One region of the Mesorhizobium sp. RCAM 05099 genome, then DNA from elsewhere that is predicted to be linked to it. Evidence: riboswitches for the same ligand, from Rfam matches in the RefSeq annotation. Region 1 holds a riboswitch; each other region holds the start of a gene.
The links. Region 1 has a riboswitch for cobalamin ahead of AC56QQ_RS15415 (CbtB domain-containing protein). Riboswitches for the same ligand answer to the same signal wherever they lie in the genome.

Region 1 (7,251 bases):
GCCGTGGCCGACGCGCTCGACACCGGTGGCCTCGCTTTGGGTCGCGTTGCCGTCTCGCGAATCGTCGGCCGCGATCCAGAAGCGCTTGACCGGGCGGGCGTCTGCCGCGCGGCGGTCGAGAGCCTGGCCGAGAATTTTTCCGACGGCATCGTCGCCCCCGCCTTCTGGACCGGCGTCGGCGGCCTCGCCGGCGGCGCCGCCTACAAAGCAGCCAACACCGCCGATTCGATGATCGGCCACCGCACCCCGCGCCACGAGGCTTTCGGCTGGGCGGCGGCGCGCTTCGACGATTGGATCAACCTGCCGGCATCGCGGCTGAGCGCGCTGCTGATCGTGCTGGCGGCTTTCCTGGTCAGGGGTGCCGATCCCCGCGGCGCCTGGCATGCGGTGTGGCGCGACGCGAAAAAACACCGCTCACCCAATGCCGGCTGGCCGGAGGCGGCGATGGCCGGTGCGCTCGGTCTGGCGCTCGCCGGACCGCGCAGCTATGGCGGCGTGCTGGTGGATGACGTCTTCATGGGCGAAGGCGGGCGGCGCGACGCCGACAGCATCGACATAAGGCGAGCGCTGAAAGTCTATCGCGTGGCCGACTATCTGCTGATCACGCTGTTCGGTTTGGTCTCGGCTGTTTTCATTGTGGTGTGATCTCACCGCCGAAGACCCCTCCCCACAAGGGGAGGTAAGGGCGCTAGAACTCAATCCCCTGCTGCGCCTTCACGCCCGCCGAAAAATGATGCTTGGTCACGCCCATTTCGGTGACGAGGTCGGCTGCCTCGACCAGCGCCGGCTTGGCGTTGCGGCCGGTGACGACAATATGCAGGCCCTCGCGCCGGCCCTTCAGCGCCGCAACCACCTTGTCGAGATCGAGGTAGTCGTAGCGCAGCGCGATATTCAATTCGTCGAGTACGAGCAGGCTGATCGACGGATCGGTCATCAGCTCCAGCACCTTGGCCCATGCAGCTTCGGCGGCGGCAATGTCGCGCTTCAGATCCTGTGTCTCCCAGGTAAACCCCTCGCCCATCGCATGCCAGACGACGCGGTCGCCGAAGGCGGCAAAGGCGTCCTTCTCGCCGGTATGCCATTTGCCCTTGATGAACTGGACGACGCCGACGCGCTTGCCATAGCCGAGCATCCGCAGCGCAAGACCAAAGGCGGCTGTCGTCTTGCCCTTGCCTGGGCCCGTGTTGACGATGAGCAGGCCCTTCTCGATCGTCTTGGCCGCGACCTCGGCATCCTGCACCGCCTTGCGCTTGGCCATCTTGGCGCGATGGCGTTCTTCTTCCTTTTGGTCGATCTCGGTCATGTCATTTCACCTTGAGCGGCAGCCCCGCCACCATCAGCAGCACCGTATCGGCGACCGCGGCGACCTGCTGGTTGAGCCGGCCGGCGGCATCGCGGAAACGGCGAGCCAGTGCATTGTCCGGCACGATACCTTGCCCGACTTCATTGGAAACCACGAACCACGGCCCGCGTGGCCGCGACAGCACAGCCGCCAGCCGCCGGCATTCCAGGTCGAGATCATGTTCGGCCAGCATGTGATTGGTCAACCACAGCGTCAGGCAGTCGACAAGCACCGGCTGATTGTCCGGCAAGGTCCCCAGCGCGCCGGTCAGATCGAGCGGCGCGTCGAGGGTCGTCCAGCCTTCGCCGCGTCGCGACCGGTGCAGCGCGATGCGTTCACGCATCTCGTCATCATAGGCTTGAGCCGTGGCGATATAGGCCCATGGCGAGCGCAAGGCCGTCGCCAGCGTTTCGGCGTGCGCGCTCTTGCCGGAGCGCGCGCCACCGATGATGAAAGTCAGCTTGCTGCGATCAGGCAAAGCTGTCGCGCAGGCTGGTCGCGGTGCCGGTGAAGCGGCCGCGCACCACCCCAACAACCACGCCAAGCACCAGCCAGAACACCAGATTGGTCAGCGTCACCGCCACCACGAACTGGTGGTGGAGGCCCTCCGGGATCGCTGTCTCGAAGCTGTCGGGCTGTGGCGCGCCAACGACATGCGGTGCCACGATCAAGGCCACACCCAAGATCGCCAGCGGCAGCGATTTGCGGAAGGCGATTAGGCCAAGACCGGCCGCGGTCACCGCAACCGTTGCCCACCACCAGATCTGGCGCTGGGTGAGATCGGCCGCCGGCATGGCCGGCAGTTCCGGCGGCAGGCCGAGGCCCGGCGCCAGCGTGAACACGGCAAAGCCGGCCAGTCCCCAGAACACGCCCTGACGCCAATTGCCGATGCCCCCGGCGAATTCGGAGACCGCGACCAGGATCAGGGCGAAGCCGATTCCGGTGACGATATTGGCAAGCACGCTGAAGGCGAAACGCTCGAAACCGTCGGCCGGCGCCCAGCCTTCGTCTTCCGCCGCCGGAGCGGCTGCTTGCGCCGGCGCGGCAGAACTCATGGCATTCGCCGCCGGGGCGGCCGTGCTCATGGCATTGGTATCTGTTGCGGCCGGTGCGGCGTGGTCATGGTGATGGCCGCCGCCGGCCTGTTCGTAGACTTCCGCCTTCAGGATCAGAGGCACGGTGGCGTAGGCCTGCATGCTGGCGAGAACGACGCCGGCCACGAGCCCTGCGATCGCCGCGATGAACACGACGTTGCGAAACAGGTTCATGATGTCAGACCCTTGTCAGTGGCAGGGAAACGCCATCGAATGGCGATAGTCGTGGGCGGCATTGTGGACCGCATCGATATGCGAGAAGCCGACAAAGCCCATCACGAAAATGCCGAGAAACGCAGCAAGAGCTAGCTGCATGAAGCGCGACTGCGAGGAGACGGAAGCGCCGAGCGAGACGGAAGCGGTATTCATGTCTTGTCCTTTCGCCCTCCACCCGAGGGCATCGAAGTCAGTTTCCTGTCGCCGGCAGGTCTCCTGGCTCGCGGTTCAGCGCCCTTCCCCACCTTCCCGAAGAGAAATCTTCAGTGGCATATGGAGAGGACTACCGCACACAGTTGCGGGGGCAGCCACGGCATTGGGCGAAAACTCGCCCGCACCGCATTCCCTCTTGGCTCCAAAATGGAACCGACGACATCAGCGACTATAGGCAGAATCGTCGCCTCCGGCAAACCAAATTCCACCGCCAACCATCGTGAATGCGTCGTGCCACCAGGCGGTCCACCGGTGCGGCAATTGACAATTTTCCTGGCCGGGTGTCGGCTGACGCGTCACAGGACGCCAGCCATGCAGCCCAGCCCGAGCCAGCACGATCCCTATAACGGCCTCACCCGGGCCGAGCCGACGCTGCCATCGTCAGCCTATTGGGACGCGGACAGCTATCAGCGCGACCTCGATGCGATCTGGTACAGAAGCTGGCTGCTCGTCTGCCGCGAAACCGACCTTGCCCAACCGCTTTGCTTCCGCACCTTCCGCGTCGGCACGCAGGAAATCGTCCTGTTGCGCGACGAGACCGGCGAACTGCGCGCCTTCCACAACACCTGCCGGCATCGCGGCTCGCAGCTTTGCCAGGAAAGCGAGGGGCGGCTGAAGGCGCGGCTGATCACCTGCCCCTATCATGCCTGGTCCTACTCGCTGCGCGGCGATCTCGTGCGCGTGCCGTCGAAATCGCTGCCGGATGGCTTCGACAAGGCCAACCATCCGCTCTATCGCGTCGCGCTGTCGGTGTGGCGCGGCTTCGTCTTCGTCAATTTGCAGGAGGATGCCACCACCTCGGCCCAGTCATGCTTCGATCCCGCCTCCGGCGATCTCGGCAACTGGCCGCTGGAGACGCTGGTGAGCGGCCATGTGCTGCGCAAGGTGATGAACTGCAACTGGAAGATCTTTTGGGAAAACTTCAACGAATGCCTGCACTGCCCGGGCGTCCACAAGGACTTGTCGCGGCTGGTGCCGATCTATGGCCGCGGCCTGATGAGCCGGCACGACGACCCCAACTGGGCCCGTCACGCCGACAATGACGCGCCGGAATTTTCCGGCGGTTTGCGCGAGGGCGCGCAGACATGGTCGCGTGACGGCCAGGCGCACGGGCCGGTCTTCACCGGCCTCACACCAGCCGAACGCGCCGCCGGCCAGACCTATGCCACCAACCTGCCGTCGATGTTCATTGTCGGCCATGTCGACTATGTTCGCACGGTGCGGCTGGTGCCGCTTGGCCCCGAGCAGACCGAGCTTGTCGCCGAATGGCTGTTCGCGCCCGAGGCGCTCCCTGCGACCGACATCGACAACATCATCGCCTTCGGCACCCAGGTGCTGGAGGAGGATGCGGCAATCTGCGAGGTCAACCAGAAGGGCCTGCGCTCGATGCGCCACAAGGCCGGCGTGCTGATGCCCGAGGAGTATGATCTGCATCGCTTCCACAACTGGGTGCGCGAGCGGCACGCGGCGCTTTCGCCGGCGCCCTGATCCTCACAGCGACTTCGGCAGATACCGCCAGGTCACAAAGCCGCAAACCGCCGCCAGCAGACTGAGCGTGACGAACACCGAGCCGAGCCCGAAGAAGGCCAGCACCACGGAATAGACCAGTGGCGGCGTCAGTTCGGAAAAGTCGAGATAGGTGCGGTAGACCGCCGCCATCTGCGCCCGCTCATAGGAGCGCACCGAGCGCATGAAGGCTGTCGAGCCCAGCGCGTCGAGCGCAATGGTGAAGAACGCGCCGCACAGCAGGAAGGCACCGGTGAGCAACGGTTCGGTTACGCCCACCGCGCCCGCCGCCATAAGCATCGCCGACATGGCGAAATAGGCGAATGTCATGGTCCTGCGGCCACCGAAGCGTTTTCCCGCCTTGCCCCAGAAGATGGCCATGAACAGCAGCGCATTGCCTGCCGAAACCAGGAGGCCTCCGGCCAGCTTGCCCTCGCCGGTGATCACCATGAACAGCGGCCCATAAACGAAGAACGTCGTCCAGAAACAGGAACGGCCGAAGGCGATCAGCCATGCCAGCCTCAACCTTGGTTGCGCGACGAAGCGGCCGATATTGGCGAGTGGGTTGGCGGGCCGGGTCTTGCCCGGGCGGATCGAGGGGTTGTCGCCAAGCCGGTAGGTCCAGAACAGCGCCAGCAGGGCAAGAGCGAACACGGCCACGGCACCATGCGCGGCATAGATGCCGAAGCGCGTGTAGAGGAAGATGCCGAGCGTCGGCCCGCCCGTCCAGGCGAACATCGACCACGCCATGCGCAGCGATTCGGCCTGCATGAAGTCGGTCTTGCGGATGTGGTCCATGATGTAGAGGTTGAGCGTGATCGACAGCGCGCTGGCGCCCATCACGCGGCACAGCATACCGGCCAGTTGCCCGGCAAGCGTGTGCGTGACGAAGAACAGCGAGCCGATGGCCAGCAGGCACGCACCGGCGGTGTAGACCCAGCGCCGGGCAAAACGGCGGATCAGCATCGGCATGAACAGCGTCACCGACAGGCCGAGCAACGCCACGATGGTGTAGAGGATCGAGACGATCTGCTCGTTGTGGAGGATCTCGTAGGCCTGGATCGGGATGACGCTCGAGACCGTGGCGCGTGCGAAGGATTCGACCGCATAGAGCGAGGCGAATGTACGCGCATCCGCGGCCTTGAGGGCCGGAAGCCAGATCGGATGGCGCACATGGGTGGACATTGCTTCCCCAAAGCAGAATCGCGGCATCAAATCTGCCGCCGCGATCCATCCCCCCGGTAACAGGAAACCGACGCCTTCCCGGTAAAATGCGAAATCGGTCAAAGGCTTTCTAGCGCTGGCCCAAAGCGAGCCTGACGCGGCGCAGTTGGATCTTTGCACCTCAGGGAATCCCGACGCTGCTGTCCACGGGCAATCGGCATCGAAGCACGCATGGTCAGCTTCTTTTGTCCGGTGCAACCGTGATAGTCGTCATGCGGGGCTGATTCAGATCGCGAGACCATGAGCATCCATACGCCGACCGCACCCGTTCAGGATCAACCGAAGCGCATCATCGCCATCGACATCGTGCGCGGCATCGCGCTCATCGCCATGGCGAGCTACCATTTCACCTGGGATCTGGAATTCTTCGGCTACACCGATCCTGGCCTGACCGCCTTCGGCTTGTGGAAGATCTACGCGCGCTGCATCGCCTCGACCTTCCTGTTCCTGGTCGGTGTCAGCCTGTACCTCGCCCATGGCCGGCGGATCCGCTGGAACGGCTTCTGGAAGCGTTTCGCCATGGTCGCCGGAGCGGCGATCGCCATTTCGGTCGTCACCCGCATCGCCACGCCGGACGGCTTCATCTTCTTCGGCATCCTGCACGAAATTGCACTCGCCAGCCTGCTTGGCCTGCTGTTCCTTCGGCTGCCGGCGCTGCTGACGCTTGTTGTTGCCGCGCTCGTCATCGCGGCGCCCGTCTATCTGCGCCTCGAGGCTTTCGACCATCCGTGGCTGTTGTGGGTCGGCCTCTCGGCAACCAGCCCGCGCTCCAATGACTACGTTCCGCTGTTCCCCTGGTTCGGCGCGGTGCTCCTCGGCATCGCCGCGGCGAAACTCGCCTCCGCCTCCGGCCTACGGGCGCGCCTGGCGAGCCTCACGCCGGGTCGTTGGGCCAATCCGCTGGTCTTCATCGGCCGGCACAGCCTGGCTTTCTATTTGATCCACCAGCCGCTGCTGATCGGCTGTGTCTGGCTGTTTTCGCAAGTGATGCCGGCCAAGGTCGAAACCCCGCAGGTGAATTTCCTGAAGACCTGCCAACTGTCGTGCGAGCAGTCGCGCGACACCGAATTCTGTGCGAGCTATTGTGTGTGCATGCTCGACACGCTCGAGGGCGAGGCCTCTCTTGATCGCCTCTACAACAACGACCAGACTGCGGACTGGAAGGCGCATCTGTCCGATCTCGCCGGCATGTGCACCGCCAAGACCGAAGACAAGATGACTGAGGGAGGGGCACAATGACCGAGAACCAGCCGAAGCCGGGCCTCATACCGTGGCCGCCGCTGATCTACATCGCCGCCATCGCTATCAGCGTCGCCCTCGGTCTTTTCTATCCCCTGCCCTGGATCGGCGACCTGCTCGGCGACATCCTGTTCGCCGCCGGCTGGGTGGCGCTGTTCGGCGTCGCGGCACTCTGGTTCACCGCGATCCGCACGATGACCCGAGCCAAGACAACGCTCAACCCCAATGCGGTGCCCGATCACCTTGTCACCACAGGTCCCTTCGGCATCACCCGCAATCCGATGTATCTGGCCAACGCGCTGCTGTTGATCGGCGTCGGCTTTGTTTCGGGGATCGCATGGTTCCTGCTGTTTGCCTTCATCGCCGCCTTCGCCACGCAGAAGGTCGCGATCGAGGGAGAGGAAAAGATCCTGGCGG
Region 2 (7,251 bases), 1.8 Mb from region 1:
TCATCGCCTTGACGTCTTCGTTGGTCTCACCAGCCATCATTCATCCTTTCATCAGTCGCCCGACATGGGCGGCGACCGAAAATGCCAGTCCCTGCAGATCGTAACCACCCTCGAGCAGGCTGACGAGCCGGTTGCCGCTGTGGCGCGTGGCGCGCTGCATCAGCTGGCCTGTCGCCCAGTCGAAGTCGTCCTCGGTCAGATTGATCTCGGCCAGCGGATCACGGTGATGCGCGTCGAAACCGGCCGAAATGATGATCAGGTCCGGCGCGAAATCGTCGAGCGCCGGAAGCACGCGCGACAGGAAGGCATCGCGAAACACCTCGCTGCCGGTCTGCGGCGCCAGTGGCGCGTTGATAATGTTGCCGGCACCGGTTTCGTTCTTTGCCCCTGTGCCGGGATAAAGCGGCATCTGGTGCGTCGAACAATAGAGCACGGAGGGATCGTCCCAGAAAATGTCCTGCGTGCCGTTGCCGTGATGCACGTCCCAATCGACGATGGCGACACGCTCGGCGTCGAATTTCTTCTGCGCATAGCGCGCCGCGATCGCCGCGGTGTTGAAGAGGCAGAAACCCATCGCCGTCGTCTTCTCGGCGTGATGGCCCGGCGGCCGGGCGGCGACGAAGGCATTGTCGGCGCGGCCCGTGAAGACGTCGTCGACGGCGGCGTTGGCGGCGCCGATCGCCGTGATCGCCGCCTGCCAGCTCTTCGGGCTGGCGGTGGTGTCGGCGTCGATGCGGGCGATGCCCTCGTCGGGAATGGCGGCGCGGACGCGCGCGACGAAATCGGCGGGATGCGCGTAGAGGATGGTCGCCTCGTCGCCTTCCGGCGCCTTGACGCGGTCGAGAGCGGCAAATGCCTCATCGTCCAGCACGCGCTCGATGGCGCGCAAGCGGTCCGGCCGCTCGGGATGGCCGGGGGGCGTGATGTGCTCGAGGAAGATCGGATGGGTGTAGAGACGGGTAACCATCGTCCTAATCTAGTGGCCCGGATCGACAAAGGCCATGAGCAGGCGGCTGATGGCTGGGGAAAATCACGCCTGCGTCCATTGGTGTCGCTGCGGGCATTGGCGTCGCTGGCGCTTCGGCGTAAGGTCGCCGTCACTGCCTGGTGCCCGCCGCAAGCGGGAGAATCGGGAACACGGTTGAACTCCGTGGCGTGCCCAACGCTGTGAGGGGGACCGCGCCGGTAAGTGCCACTGTCGATGACGGGAAGGCGCCGGACGCGGGTTGATCCCGAGCCAGAAGACCGGCCTGGCAGGCATCGTCATCCGCATGGTCAGGCGGCTGGCATTGATTGCAATCGCAAGGGGACAAGCGATGCCGGAACACATGACCGCTCCTGTTGGCGACGGATTTGACCAGAAAGCGCGCGATGCGGTTTATCGCGCCATGTTCACGCGGCGGGATGTGCGCAGCCATTTCCTTCCCACCGCGCTCGACGATGACGTGCTGGCGCGGCTGCTCCTTGCCGCCCACCATGCGCCGTCGGTCGGCTTCATGCAGCCATGGAATTTCATCGTCATCCGCGACGCCAAACGACGGGAAAAGGTGCGCGACCTGTTCCTGGCGGCGCGCGAGCAGGAGCTGCCGGCCATCGAGGCAGAACGGCAAACGCTGTACCGCAAGCTCAAGCTGGAAGGCATTTGCGAAAGCGCACTCAACATTTGCATCACCTGCGATCGCGGGCGCTCGAAGGATTCACCGCTGGGACGCTGGCACAATCCGGAGATGGATCTCTACAGCACGGTCTGCGCGGTGCAGAATTTCTGGCTGGCGGCGCGCGCCGAAGGCGTCGGTGTCGGCTGGGTCAGCATCATCGAGGCGCAAGCGCTGAAAAGCCTGCTGTCCATTCCCGAGCATGTGACGCCTGTCGCCTATCTCTGCGTCGGCCGCGTTTCCGAGTTCGCCCCCAAACCGGACCTCGAAACACATGGCTGGGGCCGCCGGCTGCCGCTGCCGGAGCTGATCATGAGCGAGACGTTTTGCGGGCAAGGCGAAGCGCTGCTCAAGTCGACCGTGGCGCGCCTCAACACCGTCGATGCTACGGTGGCGACCGCAAGCTCCGCTGATCAGCGTGTCGCGCCGGCCGTGCCCCAGCGCGAGCCGCCAAAGGAGGCCAGCGCCTTGTCCTTGAGCTCCCTGAACTTCGACGATGCCTCGGCCAGCCGGGCGTCCCAGTCGGGATCGGGGACCTGGCCGGCGATGGTCTTGAAGTAGACCTGCATCAGGCAGGCGATAGCGAAGGGTTCGATGAAGGCCGCCTTGAAGGCCCAGGCGAAGACGATGGCGAGCACGAAAGCCCAGCCGGCGAGCTGCCCGGGCATCATGAAGAGAATGGCGGCGGCAGGGGCCAGCATCAGCAGGAAGATGACGAAGGACACGCCCCACATGATGACTGCCAGCCAGACGGCGTTCTTGACCATGATCTTGCCATTCTGGGCGTAGAGCACGACGCCTTGCCGCGCCGTCTCGAAAGGCGAGGCGGAATTGATGCGGATGTTGTAGCCGAGGATGATCTCGTCGACATAGGTCAGCGACAGGCGGATCACCGTGTTGATGAAGGAGACCAGGCCGTTCAACCCCGGGATCGGCAGGAAGGCGGCGATGCCGCCAAGCAGGCCGGTGATGGCGCGGATGGCGCCCTTGACCAGTTGGTCGACGACGAAAAGGATGTTGGCCTCGGCGAAACGCTGGGTGACGACTTGCCCGGCATAGGCGATCTGGTCCTGGCCGTCGGGAATGTCGCGGCCGTCGATCAGATGGACCATGACGGCGACATGGCCGGCCTTGACGACGTAGAGGATGTATTCGCGGATCCAGTAGACGGCAATCGAAACGACGCCGAAACCGACCACGCCTCCCCACAAGGCAAACGACAACGGCCCGTCAGGATCGGTGGAAATATGGCCGACGCCATAGCCGACGGAGGCGCCGGTGCCGGTCGCCACGATATAGGCCAGCGTGATGCCGAAATAGACGATCATGCGAAAGACAATGAAGGGCCAGGTCCGCATCATGATGGACACCGACCTGCCGATATCGAAATCCCACATGCCCGAATCTCCCCTCAGAGATGGTGGGAGAGGATGCGCTCAACCCGGCTATTGTCAATTGCGATAGCTGCGCCAAGCCGTCAATGGCGCCTTCAGTTCGGCCGCGAACCCGGCCTTTTGAGCAGGCCCTCAAGCAACTGTTTGAAGGCCGCTACCGCCATTTTCGACGTCGCTTCAGGTTCTTGCGAATTGGCGATCCGCTGCGAAGCCTGACGGATGCGAAGCGGGTATCATTCCCGCGGAATGATCCGCGAAGCGCCCGGTTTCGAACGGCCGGGCGCTATCCTGTGTCGACTGACCTTCAGAGAATCTCGGTCTTGGCGATGTGGATGCCAAAACCTTCGAGGCCGACATAGTGGCGTTCGCGCGAGGCGATCAGGTTGATCGAGGAAATGCCGAGATCCTTCAGGATTTGCGCTCCGAGCCCGATCTCGCGCCATTCGTTCTCGCGGCGGCGCGCCTCATCATGATCCTCGCGGTCGCCGGAGGCGGGACGCTTGCGTTCCTGATGGGCGACGCCGACCGAGCCCTCACGCAGGTAGACAATGACGCCGCGCCTGCGTTCGCCCATCGTTTTCATAATGCCGTCGAGCCGATGGCTGGTGCCGAAGACGTCGGTTACGACATCCTCGGAATGCAGGCGCACCGGGACATCCTCGCCGTCGCGGATGTCGCCGAAGACGATGGCGACGTGATGCATGGAATCCCACGGCAGCGTGTAGGTGAAGACCTGCGCCTTGCCGCCCGGCGTTTCAATATCCGAACAGGCGACGCGTTCGACCAGCGTTTCCTTACGCTGCCGGTAGGCGATGAGGTCGGCAACCGAAACCTGCTTGAGACCGTGCTGCTCGGCAAAGGCGGCAACCTGCGGGCCGCGCTTAACCGTGCCGTCGTCGTTCACCAATTCCGAAATCACGCCGACCGGGGGCAGACCGGCGAGCTTGCACAGGTCGACCGCCGCCTCGGTATGGCCCGAGCGCATCAGCACGCCCCCTCGCGCGCGATCAGTGGGAAGATGTGGCCGGGACGCACGAAATCCGAACCGCCAACATTGCCGTTGGCGAGGTTGCGAACGGTCAGCGTACGGTCCTCGGCCGAAATGCCGGTCGTGGTGCCGTGCTTGAAATCGACGCTGACGGTGAAGGCGGTGGTGTGCGCCGAATCATTGTCGGCAACCATCGGCTGCAAGTTGAGGCGCTTGGCCTCCTCGCGCGGCATCGGCGTGCAGACGATGCCGGAGGTGTGGCGGACGATGAACGCCATCTTTTCCGGCGTGCAATGGACGGCGGCGACGATCAGGTCGCCCTCGTTCTCGCGCCCGTCATCGTCCATGACGACAACGATCTCGCCGCGCTCGAAAGCACGCAGGGCTTCGACGATCTTCTTCTGGTCGTAAGGCATGGGCGGCTCGCTTCGCTCGCAGGGAATTAGGCAGTAAGGCAGTAGGGAAAAGAAAAGGCTGTATCGGGCGGCCTACCGCCTATTCCCTACTGCCTATTCCCTTCCCCGTCTGTCCGCGATGACGCAGATAATGATCGGCAATGGCGCACGCAACCATCGCCTCACCGATCGGCACCGCGCGGATGCCGACGCAGGGGTCGTGGCGGCCCTTGGTCATGATCTCGACGTCGTTGCCGTCCTTGTCGATCGACTTTCGCGGCGTCAGGATCGAGGACGTCGGCTTGACGGCGAAACGGGCGATGATTGGCTGGCCGGTCGAGATGCCACCAAGAATGCCGCCGGCATTGTTGGACAGGAACACCGGCTTGCCGTCATTGCCCATGCGCATCTCGTCGGCATTCTGCTCGCCGGTGATGCGGGCGGCTTCGAAGCCATTGCCGATCTCGACACCCTTGACCGCGTTGATCGACATCAGGCCGGATGCGATGTCCTGGTCGAGCTTGGCATAGATCGGCGCGCCGAGGCCTGCCGGAACGCCGTCCGCTACGATCTCTATCACCGCGCCGACCGAGGAGCCGGCCTTGCGGATGCCGTCGAGATACTGCGTGAAGACGGGAACGGAAGCAGGATCAGGGGTGAAGAACGGATTTTCCGCGTCGCCGATGAAATTCCAGTTCCAGTTGGCGCGGTCGATCGATTTTTCGCCCATCGACACCAGCGCGCCGCGCACCACCATGCCGGGCACCACCTTGCGGGCGAGCGCGCCGGCCGCGACGCGCGCCGCCGTCTCGCGGGCCGAGGAGCGGCCGCCGCCACGATAGTCGCGCACGCCATATTTGACATCATAGGTGTAGTCGGCATGGCCCGGCCGGTATTGGCGGGCGATCTCGCCATAGTCCTTTGAACGCTGGTCGACATTCTCGATCAGCATCGACACCGGCGTGCCGGTGGTGATCATCGTCTCGCCGTCCTCGTCGAGTATGAAGCCGGACAGCACCTTCACTTCGTCGGGCTCGCGCCGCTGGGTGACGAAGCGTGACTGTCCCGGCCGGCGCTTGTCGAGTTCTTCCTGGATTTCATCGCGCGTAAAGCGGATGCCGGGCGGACAGCCGTCGATGACGCAGCCGAGCGCGGCGCCATGACTTTCGCCCCAGGTGGTGACGCGGAAAAGATGGCCGAACGTGTTGTGAGACATAAAATAACCCTGCCCGGCATTGGAGCCGGCTCAAGGCAGCCTTCTATTGGCGTTTTTCACAGGGGTCAAACCGTGATCTGGTGGATTTAGTTTTGACACATTCGGTTGGTTTCTGCTCTGCTCCATCCGCCGTTGAACGCCCGCCGCCATGCCGGTGCAATGATAAAGAGGAACGATTATGCGTACCCTGATTGGCGCCGTTGCCGCCACACTGCTGCTTTCCACCGCCGCTTTCGCCGGTCAGACCGAAGGCCTGATCAAGAAAATCGACAAGGACGCGCTGACGCTGACGCTGGATGACGGCAAGTCCTACAAGCTGAACGCCGAGACCGATCTCGATGCGCTGAAGCCGGGCATGGACATCGTCATCGCCTATGATGTGACCAATGGCGAAAACGTGATCACCGACATGGAACTGCCTGACAGTTCGGCCAATTAGAGAATCGGCGCCGCCACCTGCGGCTAAAGCCACTCCAGGCCCTTGCCTTCGAGTTTGAGCACGCGATCCTGCGGCATGTCCAGGTTCGCTGCCTCGTCCTCGGCCATATCAAGCACGAAGCGAAACAAGGTCCGCATCACGCCGCCATGCGTCACGCAGATCGTCGGGCGTTGGATCGCATCGAACCAGGGCTTCACCCGTACGAGCAGCATCTGGTAGCTCTCGGCGCCTTCGCCCGGCGGCTGAAAGTTCCATTTGTCCAAAGCGCGCGTCCTGCTCGCGCCTGGATACCGCGTCTCGAGTTCGGCAAAGGTAAACCCCTGCCAATCGCCGAAATTGACTTCGACGAGGCGAGGATCGGTCCGATAGGCACCCGGATCGAGCTTCATCGCGGCGCGGATGCGCTCCATCGTTTCGCGCGTGCGCTTCATCGGGCTTGCGACGAAATCGAAATCCCGGGGATTGCCGACGAGTTCGGCAAGCCGATGCCCGTTTCCGGTCGCCTGTTCGCGGCCGAGAGTATTGAGATCGGTGTCGGCCTGCCCCTGAAGCCGGGATTCGGCGTTCCACGCGGTCTGGCCGTGGCGCACGATATAAACCAGCGGGTACATCGGGTCTTCCGGAACGGGATCGGGACTGACGACGATTGGCGGGCTGTTAATCCTTGACCGTCGAAATGTCCGGCGCGTCGACCGCCTTCATGCCGACGACGTGATAGCCCGAATCGACGTGATGCACCTCGCCGGTAACGCCGCGCGACAGATCGGACAGGAAATAGACGGCGGAATCGCCGACCTCCTCCTGCGTCACCGTCTGCTTCAGCGGCGAATTGTATTCGTTCCACTTCAGGATGTAGCGGAAATCGCCGATGCCGGACGCGGCAAGCGTCTTGATCGGGCCGGCCGAGATGGCGTTGACGCGGATCTTCTTGGCGCCGAGATCGACGGCCAGGTAGCGCACGCTGGCCTCGAGCGCCGCCTTGGCGACACCCATGACGTTGTAATGTGGCATCACCTTTTCGGCGCCATAGTAGGTCAGCGTCAACAGCGAGCCGCCATTGGCCATCAGCGCCTCGGCGCGCTTGGCGATGGTGGTGAAGGAATAAACCGAAATGTCCATGGTGCGCAGGAAATTGTCGCGCGTCGTCTCGACATAACGGCCGGT
Region 3 (7,251 bases), 2.7 Mb from region 1:
GCGCGGTCAGTTCCAGCCAGGGCAGGCGGATCGTTCGCGTGACCGGATAGGACGCGGACGCGCCTTCGGCGGCGGCGATGAGATACCGGGCGTAGTCCGGCAAGGTTTCGAGGGTAACGCGCGACATGGCCAGATCCAGCGCCCCTCTATCGCGGATGCGACTGCCCGTCAGGATGCCTGCTTGACCGCCGGCCAGCCCAGCGGTTCCTCGACTTCATGGATGGGATCCACGATGATGAGGTCGGCGAGGTCGTCGTGGACACTCACGTTGAGCGGCTCGCTCGTGGCCGCAAGCTCGGCAAGCAGGTCGCCCGGCAGCGGCCGCGCCGGCGCGTCGGAACGCGTCAGGAGCCGCAGTTCGACCAATTGCGATACGAAGCCGTCGAGTTCAGCCGGGCCTATTATCGAGGCGCCGGCGGTCAGCCCGATCAGGGCCTGGGCATCGACGCCGGACGAGAGCGCCTGCCAGATCCTGCTGCCTGAATCGGAAAAACCAAAATATTTCCCGCTCGAAAGATCGAGCACCACGGCCTCGCCGTCGAAGGACTCAAAGACAACGTCCTTGCTCGCGATTGTGTAGACATCGGCATGGCGCATCGTTCTTGGTCCCCGCAGCTTGCGCGACCAATCACCGGTCGGCGTGGTCGCTCCCCAACAACGCCTGTAAACACTCGGTTCTTGCTTGGCAAGTCAACGGGCGTCGGCGCGGCGTCGACCATTTTTGGGGAGCAGTCTGGCTCTGAGTGGATCACGCCTCGATTTCGAGCGCCGAAAGCGGCTTGGAACAGCAGGCGAGGATAAAACCGTCGTCGATCTCATGATCGAGGATACCGCCATTGTGGCTCATCTCGACGGTGCCCGCGACCTTCTTCACCTTGCAGGTTCCGCACAGGCCGAACTCGCAGGCGGCGGGGATACGCACGCCCGAAGCCCGCGCCGTCTGCAGCACGGTCTGGCCGGCGACGCATTCGGCATCGACATCCGAAAGCCAGAAGCGGATCGGGGTGGCGGCTTCGACGGGAACCGCGGCGCCGTCCCGCGCCTGCGCAGCGAACGTCGCCGGGATCTCCTCCACGACGGGCGCCGCAAAGCTCTCCTGATGGTATTTCGTCATGTCGAAGCCGGCCGCTTCCAGCATGCCGCGCACGGCGCGCATGAAGGGATCGGGGCCGCAGCAGAAGATTTCGCGCTCGCGGAAATCAGGTGCCAGCAATGGCAGCCGGATCGCGTCGATGCGGCCCATATGGCCGAACCAGCCCTCGCGGCTCGACCGCTCCTCGATCATGAAGCCGAGCGACAGGCCGGGCATGCGGCTGCCGAGCAGTTCGAGCTCCTTGCGGAAAATGATCTCTTCCGGGCGACGCGCACAGTTGACGAAGCCGACATCGGTCCATGGCGCGCAGTCGTTGAGCCAGCGCAGCATCGACATCATCGGCGTCACGCCGGAGCCGGCCGAAATAAACAAATATTTGGCCGCCGGGTGGCTGTGCAGCGAGAAGTCGCCGGCCGGCCCATAGGCCTTGACATGGGTGCCGGGCGCCAGATGATCGAACATCCAGCGTGTGCCGATGCTGCCCGCTTGTGCCTTCACCGTCACCGCGATCGAGAACGGCCGAGACGGCGAGGACGACAGCGTGTAGGTGCGCATCAGCGGCCCCTCGGCGGTCGGCAGCTCCAACGTCACGAACTGGCCAGGCTTGTAGCGGAACCAGGTCTGGTTGTCGGAGCGGAAGGTGAAGGTCTTTACGTCGGGGGCCTCGTCGGCGACGCCGATCACTTCCAGCACCTGGAGCCTGTCGTTCCAGGGCGCCATCTCGTCGAGATGGCGATAGAGGCCAAGATCCGTCATCGCATTCATCCTCTTGTCCCTTTTGTTCCGTGCATGGCTTGAACCGAAAACCGCTGCGCGCTTTTGGGCGCCATGCGCTAGGCGACGCTGCGCAGGGCCGGCCTGCCGTCTCCGGCAAGGCGTGGGCCGATGAAGCGTGCATACCAGTCGACGAACTGGATCACGCCGCCCTCATGCAGCTCCGAATAGGGACCTGGTTCGTAGGCCGGTGACAGGATGCCGAAGGCATTTTCCTCGACGATGCGGCGGTCCTGGTCGTTGGTCTCGGTCCACACATGGGTGAGTTCGGCGAGATCGTAGTCGACGCCTTCGACCGCATCCTTGTGCACCAGCCATTTGGTCGTCACCGCGGTTTCCGTGGCGCTGATCGGCAGCACGCGGAAGGTCACCGCATGGTCGATGAGGATGTGGTTCCACGTCGTCGGATAGTGATAGTGCATTAAAGTGCCGATGCGGTCGGCGGAGACGGTGTCGGACAGGTTCTTCTTCACCGCCTGCTTGCCGGTCATCGTGTAGCTGACGGCATCGCGCAACAGCGGCGCGCGGGTGGCGCGGTACTGCCCGGCCGGATCGATGCGAAACTTGCTCGGCAGGCCGGCCGCTTCGCATTTCGCCCAGTGCGCAAGCATTTCAGGGTCGCTGTCGGCGCCTTGCACGCCGGTCACCGTCGGTGCTTCCGGGAAGGTCTTGCAGAGCTCCGGATGATTGCCGGCGCAATGGTAGCACTCGCGGTTGTTTTCCCAGACCAGCTTCCAGTTGCCCTTCTCGATGATCGTGCTCTCGAAGGCGACTTTTGCCTCGCGCAGCCGGTGCGGCAGCAGATAGGGTTCGATCATCGCCCGCATCGGCGCGAAATCAGCCGGCTCCTTGGCCAGGCAAATGAAGATGTAACCGCCGACGGTCTCGCAGGCGACCGGCTTCAGGCCGAACTGGCTCTTGTCGAAACCGTCGGCCATCTGCCCGGCGAACAGCAGCCTTCCGTCCAGCTCATAGGTCCATTGGTGGTAGGGGCAGACCAGCTTGGCCGCCGTGCCCTTGTCGGAGTTGCAGACACGGCTGCCGCGATGGCGGCAGGAATTGTGGAAGCCGTTGATCTTGCCTTGCTGGTCGCGGACGAGGACGACCGGATAGTCACCGATCTGCACGGTGATGTAGCTGCCCGGCTTCGGCAGTTCGCAATCATGGCCGATGAACAGCCAGTCGCGATACCAGATCAGCTCCATGTCGAGCTTGAAATAGTCGGGGTCGGTGTAAAAGGGCTGCTCGAGTGAAAAGCCTTGCTTGCGGCCATTCAAGAGCCTCAGCATGTCGTTGCGCGCGTCCATGTCCTGTCCTCTCAATCAAGGACTGCATCGGAGGGGAAGAGAGGAAGGATCGGACGCAAGCCGGCAATGTGTCGGACATGCGCTATCCACCTCTTGACCGCCCACCGCGATCAGTCGAGTCTAGACATCTCCGGCTGGTTTCCGGGCTCTGGAGTTGTCCTTGCGGACGATCGCGACACCTTCCCAGGCTTTCGGCCCAGTGGTCTCCCGTTGCGACTTGAACTCCACCACCGTTGCGGGGGCAGCGCCGGATTCTGACCGGCTTCCCAATTCTCCGCCTCGTCGTCACGAAGCGGCACCTGAGATGTCATGATCTAATCACGACGGCGCTTGCGACATCGGCATGAAAGCGACATCGCATCCATGCGGCGCGACACGCGTACGAACGCCCGGATTGGCGATTGCCGGGCTGAAATCCGATCTCCCCGATTGCCATTCGCCGGCCGCGGTCTTCCCGAATCCGGTCGCTGGCGGAAGCCAAAAACCGTTAACGGTTTCGAAAAGTGACTATTAGCTGCCTCTAAAATCGAACCGAACGGTTCGTTTCTGTTGACGGTGCGTGCAGGACGGTGTGAACGCTGGACCCTGGACACAGTTGGTGATCGGAACGGCAATTTTATCTAACTAACTGATATAAAACAGAAAAGTACATGATGTAGAAGGCCCTGGTACAATTTCAAGTGGCAGATTCATGGTCCACACGAAACAACTTCGTGATTGGAAATGGCTGGATGGCTCTCCCACATCGGGGCTGTCCGAACGACGCGAATTCCTTCCAAGACACGCCGCTAGACGGACGGAAATAAGAAGATACTGGAGTACCAAAAAATGAAAAAGATTGTCCTCACTGCCGCCGCCCTTCTGGCCATTTCCGGCAGCGCCTTCGCTAACGGTAGCGATCACTACGGTTCAAATGCCCCGGCAGCCACTGCTGTCGACAGCTCGTACACGGCTTCGATCAAGAAGTCGGAACCGGCTGCTCAGACGCCTGCCCAGGGCAGCGACCGTAACCTCTTCGGCAACAACTAACAGCCGATCGCCAGCAGGCGGCGGCTTGCCCGCCGTCCTGGCGAAATCCAGAAATTCAGGAGTACTTGAAATGAAGAAGATCATCCTTGCTGCCGCCGCCGTTCTGGCCATCTCCGGCAGCGCCTTCGCCGGCAGCGACAACTTTGGCTCCAATGGCGCCAATCAGCCCGCCGCCACCTCGGTTGACAGCTCGCGCACGGCTTCGATCCAGAAGTCGGTTCCGGCTGAAAAGCAGCCCGTCGTTCAGGGCAGTGACCGTAACCTCTTCGGCAACAACTAACAGCCGATTCCCCAGGTGACGGCGGGTGTGCCCGCCGCCCTGGCGAAACCCAGAAATTCAGGAGTACTTGAAATGAAGAAGATCCTTATCGCCACCGCCGCCCTCCTTGCCGTTTCCGGCAGCGCTTTTGCCGGCAGCGACAATTTTGGCTCCAACGGTGCCAACCAGCCTGCCGCCACGGTCGACAGCTCGTATACGGCCTCGATCAAGAAGTCGGAGCCGGCTGCCCAGGCGCCTGCCCAGGGCAGCGACCGCAACCTGTTCGGCAACAACTAACATCCGAAAGCAAGGCGGCGGGCCAGCCCGCCGTCTGGAACTTGAAATACCGGAGTATCAAAAATGAAAAAGATTGTTCTTACTGCCGCCGCACTTCTGATTGCCGCCGGCAGCGCCTATGCCCGCAACGACAACGTTGGCGGCACCGACATCAACAAGCAGGCGACCGTCAACGTCGACACCTCGCATACGGGCTCGATCCGCAACAGCGGCTCGCCTGTCTACAAGCTGCTCAATTCGTCGGGTGACGTAGAGAAGTCCGCCCCCCAGGGCAGCGACCGGAATCTCTTCGGCCACTAGAGCAGTTCACCGTTTCACGGAAACGGCAAACCGCTCTAACTCTTTGTTTTGACGCAATTCCGGACGGAAAACCGTTTCACACTTTTCCTGGAATTGCTCTAACAACCGAACTTGATTCCTGAAAAAAGAGCGGCGGGCCTTGCCCGCCGCTCTTTTTTCTCGCCTTGGTCCAGCAGGACAGGCCGCCTCAGGCTGCCTTTGCTTCCGGCTTCTGGAGCGCGAAGGAATGTCCGTCCGCGTCGAAGATGTGCAGGTCCTCGGCGTTGGCGCTCAGCCGCAATGTCGAGCCGCGCTTGACCTCGACATTGCCGGGCAGCTTCGTCACCAGCGGCAGGTCGGCGCGGCCGATGTCGATGTATACAAGCTGGACCTCGCCGAGCTGCTCGACATAATCCACCGTTCCCTCGAAGAGATAGTCCGCGCCGGTGGCGATGATCAGGTCTTCCGGCCGCACGCCGAAACTCACCGCAGCACCCTTTGCCGAAGCCGGTGTCGAGATCGGCACCGTCGCCTTCCGCCCGCCGACATGGCTGACGACGGTCGGGTTTCCGGTCTTGTCGATGGTCGCCGGCAGGATGTTCATGGCCGGCGAGCCGATGAACTGGGCGACGAACAGGTTGCCGGGCTTCTTGTAGAGATCCATCGGCGTGCCGACCTGTTCGATATGGCCTTCCTTGAGCACCACGATGCGGTCGGCCAGCGTCATCGCCTCGACCTGGTCGTGGGTGACGTAGATCATGGTCGTGTTGGGCATCGATTCCTTGAGCTTGGCAATCTCGATGCGGGTGGCGACGCGCAGCGCCGCGTCAAGGTTCGACAGGGGTTCGTCGAACAGGAACACTTTCGGATTGCGCACGATGGCGCGGCCGATGGCGACGCGCTGGCGCTGGCCGCCCGACATCGCCTTGGGCAGCCGGTCGAGATATTTGGTCAGCTGCAGGATTTCCGCCGCCTGCCGCACCCGCTTGTCGATCTCGGCCTTGCTTTCCTTGCCGATCTTCATCGAGAACGCCATGTTGTCGTAGACGGTCATGTGCGGATAAAGCGCATAGGACTGGAACACCATTGCGATGCCCCGCTTCGACGGCGGCACGTCATTCACCACCTCGCCGGCGATCTTGAGCTCACCGGAGGTGATTTCCTCGAGCCCGGCGATCGACCGCAGCAAGGTCGACTTGCCGCAGCCGGACGGGCCGACGAAGACGATGAACTCGCCCGACTTTATATCGAGGTCGATGCCGTGGAGAATGTTCAGATTGCCGTAGGACTTCTTCACTTGCCTTAGCGTGACATCGGCCATTGGTTTCCTCCCAGTGATTTGAAATTCAGTCGATGCGCCCGAACCAGGCGCCGTAGCCGCCGAGCTGTATGGAACCGGTGCTCGTCTGGCCCGAAAAACCGTGCCCGGGCAAAGGGTGCAACGATCGGTCGCCAAGGTCAATCTCGGTCGGCTTGGCTGCCAGATTGAAGACGCAGACGATCTGTTCATTGCCTGCCCGGCGTGTGAAAGCGACCGTGTCGCCCTGGCTTTCGATGAAGGTGATGTCGCCCTTGGCCAGCGCCGGATGAGCGTGCCGGAAGGTGAGAAAGCGCCGGTAGTGCTCGAGCAAGGAGCGATCATCGCCCTGCTGGACATTGACCGCTTGCGAAAGATGCTTTCCGGGCACTGGCAGCCACGGCTTCGCCGTCGAGAAGCCGCCATTCTTGGCGGCGGCATCCCACACCATCGGCGTGCGACAGCCGTCGCGGCCCTTGAATTCCGGCCAGAAGCGGATGCCATAGGGGTCCTGCAGATCCTCGAATCGCAGGTCGGCTTCGCCAAGGCCGAGTTCCTCGCCTTGATAGATGCAGACCGAGCCGCGCAAGGACATCAGCAGCGCCGAGATGACCTTGAGATAGGCGGTCGGGTCGGCCTCATTGGCGGCCCAGCGCGAGGCGGGGCGCATCACGTCATGGTTGGAGAAGGCCCAGCACGACCAGCCGTCACTGGCGACCTTGCCGAAGGCTTCCAGCACCGAGCGGACCTTGGCCGCGCTGATCTTTTCGGGCGCCAGGAAGTCGAAGGAATAGCACATCTGCACGCGCTTGCCGCCGGCGGTATAGGCCGCCACCACTTCCAGCCCGCGCTGCGAATCGCCAACCTCGCCGACGGCGGCGGCTGCCGGGTATTCGTCGAGCAAGGCGCGGAACCG

Region 2: it holds a riboswitch for cobalamin, as region 1 does, so the genes downstream of both, bluB (5,6-dimethylbenzimidazole synthase) here and AC56QQ_RS15415 (CbtB domain-containing protein) in region 1, are expected to answer to the same signal.
Region 3: it holds a riboswitch for cobalamin, as region 1 does, so the genes downstream of both, AC56QQ_RS02135 (aromatic ring-hydroxylating oxygenase subunit alpha) here and AC56QQ_RS15415 (CbtB domain-containing protein) in region 1, are expected to answer to the same signal.

Annotation. Positions count from the first base shown of each region.
Region 1 is NZ_CM185035.1:3,133,597-3,140,847, reverse strand. It holds gene cbiB (adenosylcobinamide-phosphate synthase CbiB) at 1-645, shown strand, start outside; gene cobO (cob(I)yrinic acid a,c-diamide adenosyltransferase) at 689-1,303, opposite strand; gene cobU (bifunctional adenosylcobinamide kinase/adenosylcobinamide-phosphate guanylyltransferase) at 1,305-1,820, opposite strand; gene AC56QQ_RS15420 (CbtA family protein) at 1,813-2,610, opposite strand; gene AC56QQ_RS15415 (CbtB domain-containing protein) at 2,626-2,805, opposite strand; cobalamin riboswitch at 2,842-3,038, opposite strand; gene AC56QQ_RS15410 (aromatic ring-hydroxylating oxygenase subunit alpha) at 3,178-4,353, shown strand; gene AC56QQ_RS15405 (MFS transporter) at 4,357-5,556, opposite strand; gene AC56QQ_RS15400 (heparan-alpha-glucosaminide N-acetyltransferase) at 5,836-6,834, shown strand; gene AC56QQ_RS15395 (methyltransferase family protein) at 6,831-7,251, shown strand, end outside.
Region 2 is NZ_CM185035.1:4,941,730-4,948,980, forward strand. It holds gene AC56QQ_RS24510 (exodeoxyribonuclease VII small subunit) at 1-37, opposite strand, end outside; gene AC56QQ_RS24515 (histone deacetylase family protein) at 41-967, opposite strand; cobalamin riboswitch at 1,089-1,268, shown strand; partial or broken gene bluB (5,6-dimethylbenzimidazole synthase) at 1,389-1,898, shown strand; gene AC56QQ_RS24525 (hypothetical protein) at 2,069-3,052, opposite strand; partial or broken gene AC56QQ_RS24530 (TetR/AcrR family transcriptional regulator) at 3,145-3,264, opposite strand; partial or broken gene ribB (3,4-dihydroxy-2-butanone-4-phosphate synthase) at 3,354-4,453, opposite strand; gene aroC (chorismate synthase) at 4,533-5,648, opposite strand; gene AC56QQ_RS24545 (DUF1344 domain-containing protein) at 5,827-6,087, shown strand; gene AC56QQ_RS24550 (histidine phosphatase family protein) at 6,111-6,698, opposite strand; gene fabI (enoyl-ACP reductase FabI) at 6,745-7,251, opposite strand, start outside.
Region 3 is NZ_CM185035.1:442,934-450,184, forward strand. It holds gene AC56QQ_RS02120 (serine kinase) at 1-127, opposite strand, end outside; gene AC56QQ_RS02125 (PqqD family protein) at 169-597, opposite strand; gene AC56QQ_RS02130 (FAD-binding oxidoreductase) at 749-1,849, opposite strand; gene AC56QQ_RS02135 (aromatic ring-hydroxylating oxygenase subunit alpha) at 1,927-3,174, opposite strand; cobalamin riboswitch at 3,290-3,492, opposite strand; gene AC56QQ_RS02140 (DUF680 domain-containing protein) at 4,003-4,203, shown strand; gene AC56QQ_RS02145 (DUF680 domain-containing protein) at 4,274-4,483, shown strand; gene AC56QQ_RS02150 (DUF680 domain-containing protein) at 4,556-4,759, shown strand; gene AC56QQ_RS02155 (DUF680 domain-containing protein) at 4,823-5,059, shown strand; gene AC56QQ_RS02160 (ABC transporter ATP-binding protein) at 5,247-6,359, opposite strand; gene bglA (beta-galactosidase BglA) at 6,385-7,251, opposite strand, start outside.